2 regions of the Shewanella sp. SM29 genome follow, and region 2 is predicted to be linked to the other one. Evidence: predicted binding sites of a transcription regulator. Region 2 holds the regulator's gene; the other holds the start of a gene.
The links. Region 2 encodes MetJ, which represses methionine synthesis genes. Its sites were predicted from a motif close to TAGACGTCTAGACGTCTA; they were not measured.
Positions count from the first base shown of each region.

Region 1: a site for MetJ is predicted at 3,034-3,051, ahead of metE (5-methyltetrahydropteroyltriglutamate--homocysteine S-methyltransferase). Genes of this name have one in related genera too.

Region 1 is NZ_JAKKRN010000013.1:66,486-70,918, reverse strand. It holds gene queG (tRNA epoxyqueuosine(34) reductase QueG) at 1-548, shown strand, start outside; gene metE (5-methyltetrahydropteroyltriglutamate--homocysteine S-methyltransferase) at 654-2,924, opposite strand; gene L5L77_RS11030 (LysR family transcriptional regulator) at 3,124-4,029, shown strand; gene L5L77_RS11025 (HDOD domain-containing protein) at 4,109-4,433, opposite strand, start outside.
Region 2 is NZ_JAKKRN010000018.1:57,167-61,599, forward strand. It holds gene L5L77_RS13695 (bifunctional aspartate kinase/homoserine dehydrogenase II) at 1-278, opposite strand, end outside; gene metB (cystathionine gamma-synthase) at 290-1,453, opposite strand; gene metJ (met regulon transcriptional regulator MetJ) at 1,666-1,980, shown strand; gene L5L77_RS13710 (sulfite exporter TauE/SafE family protein) at 2,115-2,858, shown strand; gene gmtY (gamma-mobile-trio recombinase GmtY) at 3,046-4,433, shown strand, end outside.

The DNA.
Region 1 (4,433 bases), on a different contig from region 2:
CAACGGGTGCAATCGTAGAACCTTATGTAGTCGATGGCAGACGCTGTATTTCCTATCTCACCATTGAACTGCAGGGCGCTATTCCTGAAGAATTTAGGCCACTCATGGGCAATCGCATCTATGGCTGCGATGATTGCCAACTCGCGTGTCCCATCAATCGCCAAGCGCCGCTGACTGAAGAAACTGACTTTCATATTCGTCCGCAGTTAAAGCAACCTGACCTTCTCAGCCTTTTTGCTTGGAGCGAGGCCGAGTTTCTTAAACAAACTGAAGGCAGCGCCATTCGTCGCATTGGACATAAACGTTGGCTACGTAATATTGCAGTAGCACTGGGTAACGCTCCCGCAAGCCCAAGCATTGTTGCCGCACTTAACGCCCGCAATCACAGCGAAGATATCGATGAGATAGTGCGTGAGCATATTGAATGGGCGCTTAATGCCCAGCAATCGCGCCTTGCTGAAAGCGCTGCAACTGAACAACAAAAAGCCCGCCGCAAAACCGAACGTATGGTGCGCATTATCGAAAAAGGCTTACCGCGAGATGCTTAAGTCAGTCGGCAATAAATAAAAGACAACGGATGCATAAGCATCCGCTGTTACTAATTCAACAAACTCAATAAGCTCAGTAAAAAAATATTTCACTCAAGCATAATATTAACCAAGGCGGCGACGTAGTTCTCGCGTGGCATCGACCATGTTTTTCAGTGCGGGTTCGACTTCATCCCAAGTACGGGTTTTTAGGCCACAATCTGGATTGACCCACAGCTGACGTACGGGCACTTTTTGCGCCGCTTTCTCGATTAAGTGCACCATGGCCTCCACACTTGGGGTGTTTGGCGAGTGAATGTCATACACACCTGGGCCGATTTCATTGGGATATTCAAAATCTTCAAAGGCGTTGAGTAACTCCATCCGTGAACGCGAAGTCTCGATAGTAATCACATCGGCATCCATGGCGGCAATCGCGGCAATAGTGTCGTTAAACTCGCTGTAACACATGTGGGTGTGGATTTGAGTCTCATCAATCACCCCAGCAGCGCTGAGTTTAAAGGCATTCACCGCCCAATCTAAATAGGCTTGCCACTCACTTTGTTTCAATGGCAGACCTTCACGGAAGGCGGGCTCATCGATTTGTATAATGCCAATGCCGGCATTTTGTAAATCCACCACTTCATCACGAATCGCCAGCGCCAGCTGAGTCGCAATCACATCGCGGCCGATATCTTCACGGGCGAATGACCAATGCAGAATCGTCACAGGGCCAGTCAGCATGCCTTTTACAGGCTTGTCGGTGAGACTTTGGGCAAACTCGGCCCAATCAACCGTCATCGCCTTTGGACGACTAACATCACCATAGATCAACGGCGGCTTAACACAGCGTGAACCATAGCTTTGCACCCAACCATTTTTGGTAAAGCCAACGCCCGCAAGCTGCTCACCAAAGTATTCCACCATATCGTTGCGCTCGGCCTCACCATGAACCAGCACATCGATACCGAGTTTAAGCTGGCGGTCGATAGTATCGCGGGTGACTTGTTGTAATTGCTCTGTATATTGTGCATCACTCAGATCGCCCTTGCGCCAACGACTGCGTAGTCCACGGATTGCAGGTGTTTGTGGGAAGGAGCCAATGGTGGTGGTCGGCAACAGAGGTAAACGGTATTTCTGCTGCTGCACTGCTTGGCGTACGGTGAAATCACTGACGCGCTCATAATCGGCAGATGTCAACGCGGCAACGCGGGCAATCACTTGACTGTCGGCAGCCTGCGCTTTCGCCTCGCGGCGCGCCAAACTGGTTTGCACAATCTCTTTTGCCGCGATAGATTCAGGTGCCAGTAGCAATTGGCGCACATTGGCCAGTTCAAGTAATTTTTGCTTCGCAAACGCGAGTTGTTGACGCAGCGCGGGCTCAAGCGTGGCTTCCACATCTAAATCCACAGGGCTGTGCAGGAGTGAGCAAGAAGTACCGATCCACAAGCGATCTCCGAGATCACGGGCAACCGCGCCTATGCGTTCGGCAATCAAATCCGCCTCTGCCGCCCACACGTTGCGACCATTGACCACACCCACCGACAAAATTTGATCTCGACCAAGCGCATGGGCAAAGACTGCCAATTGATCCGGCGCTGTGACTAAATCGACATGCAACCCCGCGACCGGCAAGGCCGATACCAGCGCTTGATGGTGTGCGATACCGCCGTAATAACTGGTAAGAAGGATCTTCACCTTCGCAGTGCTGAGGGCTTGATACGCCTCAGTCATCGCCGCTTGCCATTCGCCATCCAATTCCAATGCGAGAATGGGCTCATCGAGCTGTACCCATTGCACTCCCAGAGCAGCAAAACGCACCAAAATGTCAGCATAAGCAGCTAATAAATTGGGTAATAAGCTTAACTTATCAAACTCTTGGCCCACGGTTTTAGCAAGGAACAAGTAGCTAACAGGGCCGAGTAGCACAGGTTTTGCTTTATAACCTAAGGACTGCGCTTCGCTAACTTCATCAAAGAACTGCTCATAGGCAATCGAAAACTCTTGGTTTTGGCTGAGCTCAGGTACCAGATAGTGATAGTTAGTATTGAAATACTTGGTCATTTCAGAGGCTGGCGCATCTTGGCCCGTTGGCGCTCTGCCGCGGGCAACACGGAATAAAGTATCGAGATCGATTGCCCCTTCACCACGATGACGATCAGGAATGGCATTTAAAGTCGCGCTTAAGGTCAGCACTTGATCATAAAAGGCAAAATCACCTACGGGAACTTGCTCAATGCCAGCAGCAGCTTGCCACTGCCAATGGGTGCGGCGAAGTTCACTCGCCACTTCACGTAATTGTGCCTGAGTGCTCTCACCACGCCAGTATTTTTCTAAGGCAAATTTCAATTCACGACGACGCCCAATACGGGGAAACCCAAGACTATTTAATTGCATACTCTATCTTCCTTTATTTGAGATAAGCCATATTCGGCACTTACACCCACCAGATTATTTTCTCTTGGCACTTTTCAGCACTTCAGCCTGATAAATAACAATGGGCGTCTGGACGTCTAGAAGTTTATTGTGTTAGTCTCTATTCCAGCAACCGAATTGATTTCAAGCACAACATGAGCGAAATTCACTTGGAGTGAACATGATCGAACTAAGACACCTGCGAACCTTAATGGCCCTGAAAGAAAGCGGCAGTTTGGCGGGCGCAGCCAAAAAACGTTTTGTCACTCAATCCGCCCTCTCCCACCAGATTAAGGAGCTGGAGCAAAGGATTAACTCGCCCATTTTTGTGCGTAAGAGTAAGCCACTGTCATTCACCCAAGAAGGTGCACGCCTGCTGCATCTGGCCGAAGAAATTTTGCCTAAGGTGTTAGAAACCGAGACAGATTTGAAGAATGGGCTGGAAACCGAAACCAATCAGTTGCGTGTCGGCATTGAGTGCCATAGCTGTTTTCGCTGGTTAATGCCTGTAATGGAGCAATTTAGGCAAGATCATCCGGCAGCCGAGTTAGACTTGTCGAGCCGTCATCTGTTCGACTCGCTCAATGCCTTAGAAATGGGTGAACTGGATATTGTATTAACCTCAGATCCTGTGCCTGGGCATTCACTCGCCTACCAGCATTTGTTTGATTTTGAAGTGAAGTTAGTGGTTGCTAAGGATCATCCTTTAGCGAAAGAAGCCTATGTCACCCCTAAGCAATTAGCACACTTGCCTATTATCAGTTATCCAGTGCCGTTGACGCGTTTAGACATTTATCGCCACTTTTTAGAGCCTGCGGGCATAGAGGCGGGCGAGCAAAAAACCTGTGATTTAACAATGATGTTATTGCAACGCATCGCCTGTAAAGACGGCATAGCCGCACTGCCAAGTTGGTCGATTAATGAAGGACATGGACTGAGTCTCGCTACGGTGAAACTCGGCCAAGAAGGTCTAAAACGACCGCTATTTGGTGCCTATCGCCGCCACAGTGCTAACTCTGCATTGATCCAAAATTGGTTACAACTAGTGGCAAGGGAAGGTTTATCCCGCCAGCAGAAGACGAATTAATGCGGGTGACATAGAGTAAAAAGCCTGCGAATGCAGGCTTGTTTATTGAGTCAAATGACTATTTCATAGCATCGACAAATTACAGCGGATTCATCAACAATCCACGCATAGACAAGACACGGCGCAGTATCAACCCTGATGAATTAGGATTACGGGTCTGACGCAAATTATGGGCGATCATAAACTCTTGACGCAGATCCTGATCGAGATCTAACGCCTCGAACGCTTCGATGGTTAAGGTCTGTTGTTGATTATCAATCAATGACTTAATCACACTTAAAGGAAATGACTGTTCGGCATTAGCATTTAAATAGGCAAATGCGGTCAGTGCGATAATTTGGCCGAACACACTGAACAGAGCTAAGGTTTGTACTTCGTCAGCATCAACCTCCACACCTTCCATA
Region 2 (4,433 bases):
AAACGCTCACGCAGATCTCGGGCTTGTTCATTCGACAACAACTGCTCAATCAACCCCTGTTGGTAACTGATCAGCACTTGTAACTCTTCTTGCCATAGCTGACCCGCATCACGCAGCGCTAATAATTTATACAGGAAATTCGTGCTTTTACCCGCCGCAGAGACCACCACGAGATCATCACTATGACCGTGGGTTAACAGGATATGGGCGACTCGGCGATAACAATCGGCATCCGCTAAACTGGAGCCACCAAATTTATGTAAGTGACAACGTGCCATCTATTATTCCTCTACTGACAAGCCGCAACGGCGGCTAATCCTGCTTGAATATCTGCAACTAAATCGGCGGCATCTTCAATACCCACCGATAGACGCAATAGGGTGTCCTTAATACCAGCCTCGAAGCGCGCTTGCGGCTCCATGGCTCTGTGGGTCATAGTGGCGGGCACTGCCACTAAACTTTCGACGCCACCTAAACTTTCCGCCACGCTAAATAAGCTGAGTGCACCTAAAAAGGCCACCACTTCGGCCTCGCCGCCTTTGAGCTCAAAGCTCAGCATAGCGCCAAAGCCCTGTTGTTGCTTGGCCGCAATGGCGTGACCTGGATGATCCGCAAGACCGGGGTAATAGACTTTGCTCACCACAGGGCTTTGCGTTAATACCTCAATAATACGCTGGGCATTGGCTTGATGCTCGCGAATACGCACAGCTAAGGTACGTAGGCCGCGCAGGGTCAGATAACTGTCAAAGGCTGACCCCGTTAAGCCTAGAGTGTTCGACCACCAATGTAAGCTTTCGCCGATTTGCGCGTCTTTGGCGACCACAGCGCCGCCGACTACATCGCTGTGACCATTGATATATTTAGTGGTGGAGTGGATAACGATATCCGCGCCTAACAATAGGGGTTGTTGCAATATTGGCGATAAAAAAGTGTTATCGACCACCACCAGCGCGCTGACCTCATGGCTCGCCTTAGCAATGGCTTCGATATCTACCACACGCAATAACGGGTTCGATGGGGTTTCGAGCCACACCATCTTAGGATTCTGCGCAATGGCGGCGGCTAACGCTTGGCTGTCGGTTTGGTCGACCACAATGAGCTTAAACTGGCCTTTCTTCGCCAAGTTGGTAAATAAACGGTAGGAACCACCATAGCAATCATGGGGCACAACTAATAGGTCATCGGGGCCGAGCAAAGTAGTCACTAAGGTGATGGCCGCCATGCCAGTGCACGTCACTATGCCAGTGGCGCCCTTTTCTAATTGCGCTAATGCTTCGCCTAAAATGCAGCGCGTTGGGTTGCCTGAACGACTGTAATCGAATTCGCGGGGATTTTTATGACCATCAAAGGCGTAATTAGTCGACAAATAAATCGGTGGCACAACTGCACCATATTGAGTATCGCTTTCGATACCCTGACGCACTGCCAGTGTGGCTAATTGACGCTCTGCCATGGGTGGACTCCTAAATTCGATAGACTGATAGAGATGTCTGGACGTCTAAATGTACCTAAGCCCAACGCCATCGTCAATAGGCGTGAAGACGTTTAGACGTCTGAACATAAAGAAATCTGTTTGCAATCACAAAGAAATAGTAGCAATAATTTGACTGTTCTTTGTAAGGGTTTAAAATCTGCCCCGAATTTAGCGTTATAACAGGTGAGTCAATGACTGAATGGAATGGGGAATACATCAGCCCCTATGCTGAACATGGCAAGAAGAATGAACAAGTAAAAAAAATTACTGTGTCTATTCCGCTCAAAGTGCTTAAGGTCCTCACGGACGAACGTACTCGTCGTCAGGTCAATAATTTGCGTCACGCCACCAACAGCGAGCTGTTGTGTGAGGCATTTTTGCACGCCTACACTGGCCAGCCATTGCCCAACGATGAAGATCTGTCAAAAGACAACCCAGACAGCATTCCCGCCGAAGCCAAGTTGTTGATGGATCAAATGGGAATCGAGTGGGAAGACATGGAATAGCGACTCGTCGCTTTCAAAGTCATATCACAGTGCTCATCAATAGGGATCGTTAACGATCCCTTTTTGTTTATCCCCAAGCGACTTCAAACTTTAAATTTCACCATCTTGAGTTGGTTTGGGATATAGGAAATCCTATGTTTTCTATGATAGATCCACAGACACTCGCCTTAGCCTCGCTGGTCGTGTTTCTGGGCGCATTAACCCAAAGTCTTATTGGGTTTGGGCTTGCGGTTGTCGCCAGTCCTTTGCTGTATATCGTCGATCCACAACTTGTACCTGCGCCTGTTATTGCTATGGGTTTCTCCATCGCCCTGCTGACCTTAGTGCGTGAACGCGGTCACTTAGAATTCAATGGCTTGCAATATGCGCTCCTAGGTCGCGTGCCCGGCGGTTTTATCGGCGCGAGTCTGTTGCTGTTTGCGCCTCAACCCATACTCGGTTTATCCATCGCCGCCATTGTAACTGTCGCAGTGATCCTCAGCCTGTATAAATTCAGCCTGCCAGTGAATAAGAAAACCCTCTTCGGTGCGGGCGTGGTTTCAGGGATCTTCGGCAATATCGCCGCGATTGGTGGCCCACCGATGGCGATTTTGTTGGCAGGCAAAGATGCCTCGCAGTTTCGTGCTGCCCTGTCGGCCTTCTTCATTTTTAGCTCCATGATTGCATTGGTCATTTTAGCGATCACTGGCTTATTAGAATTAAAACATCTGTGGCTGTCGTTGATGCTGCTCCCCTCAGTGATTTTAGGTTACTTAGTCGCAGGACGATTAGTGGGCCGTGTCGATAAAGAGAAGACAAAGATGGCGACGTTAGTCCTGTGCAGTATCAGCGCCTTAGTGCTAACGGTGAAGTCGGTTATCGAGTTATTACCCCAATAAGCGTCCTGCTTGTACTGGCAAACCTTCTCACGATTCAAACAATAAAAAAGCACTGACATTGCTTATATATAGTACCTTGAACTATGTATATTGTGTATTAAGGCAGAGAAATCTGCCTTTTTATTTCACAATAAAAGCTTTAGCGCTATAGTGTATTGTATGTTTAATGTGTATAAAGGAATGAACCTTGTCATCGGTTAAAGTCAAAGCAACTATCGTAGAAGATAATACTGGCATTAAAAGTCAGCTCCCCATCTTGATCACCGAACAAGGTGAAGTTGGTTCAGTTACCGATTACTTGCTAAAGATGGAAGCTGATGGTGCTAGTAATGCTTTAATGAATGGTTTTATTCAAGCCACTTCTTTGCTCTTGGATTACATGGAAGCCAACAAAGGATTATTTGAAGATCCTAAAATGCTATTCCAAACCTTTGCTAAGCGTCTTTACACAGGCACCATCGGTGAAGATGGTTTAGATCCCTCTGGCTTGTACTGGGTGCCAAGCTCAACTGATAACGTCAATAAACATATTCATCGATTAACGGCATTTACTGATTGGCTGGCTAACAAGCATGGCGCAGAGCCAATGAACCCTTTGCGAGATGCCACACCTCATGAGCAACGCCTTAATTACGCTGCTTGGTATCGAAAAAACCAAAATGACTTCCTTGGACATATTGAAGATAAAACTGTTAACAAAACCATCCGTAAAGCTCGCACAATGAAAGGACGTACTCCATTGACGAAAGCCGAAGACGATGCTTTAGCATTCCCAGATAAGCATTGGGAATCATTCTATAAAGATGGTATTGGCGGAGCAAAAGATCCGCGAGTTGCGCTGAGAGATAAGCTTATGCTGCTCTTGATGCACGGTGGCGGTTTGCGTGAAAGTGAAGCTATTATGCTGTGGGTGACTGATGTACTTGAAGATCCGTATGACCCTGAAAAAGCGATAGTTCGAATTTACAACGAAGTCGATGGTAAAGCACCCGAAAGTTGGCGTAGTCGCTCAGGCACAAAAACCAGAGAAGCCTATTTACAAGAAAAATACGCTCGTATACCACGCAAACGAATGAAAGGCACGGCATACGTTGGCTGGAAAACAAGAGTTGTAGACCATCGAGATAACTACATACAAGTTCAGTGGTTTCCAACGGATTATGGCAAGGTTTTTATGTCACTGTGGAAGAGTTACCAAAAATATCGAGCCAGTATTGACTGCCATCACCCCTATGCGTTCATTTCATTCCATCACAGCGCCCTTGGAAACCCATACACTTTGAATGCGTTTCACCAAAGCTATGCGGCGGGATTAAGGCGCATTGGCTTAGAGCCAAACAAATCGGAAGGGTTAGACCCGCACGGTCATCGTCATAGCTATGGCAGACGCTTAGAGCGTTCAGGACTTAACCCGTTGGTGATACGACGATGTATGCACCATAAATCACTGGAGTCTCAAGTTCCCTACACAGGTAAAGGGCAGCAGGAAATCTCCGATGAACTCAACAAGGCCACGCTACAACTGGCAAATCCTGAGTCCAAAGTAAAATCGCTAGATTGGAAAGAGTTGGTCGA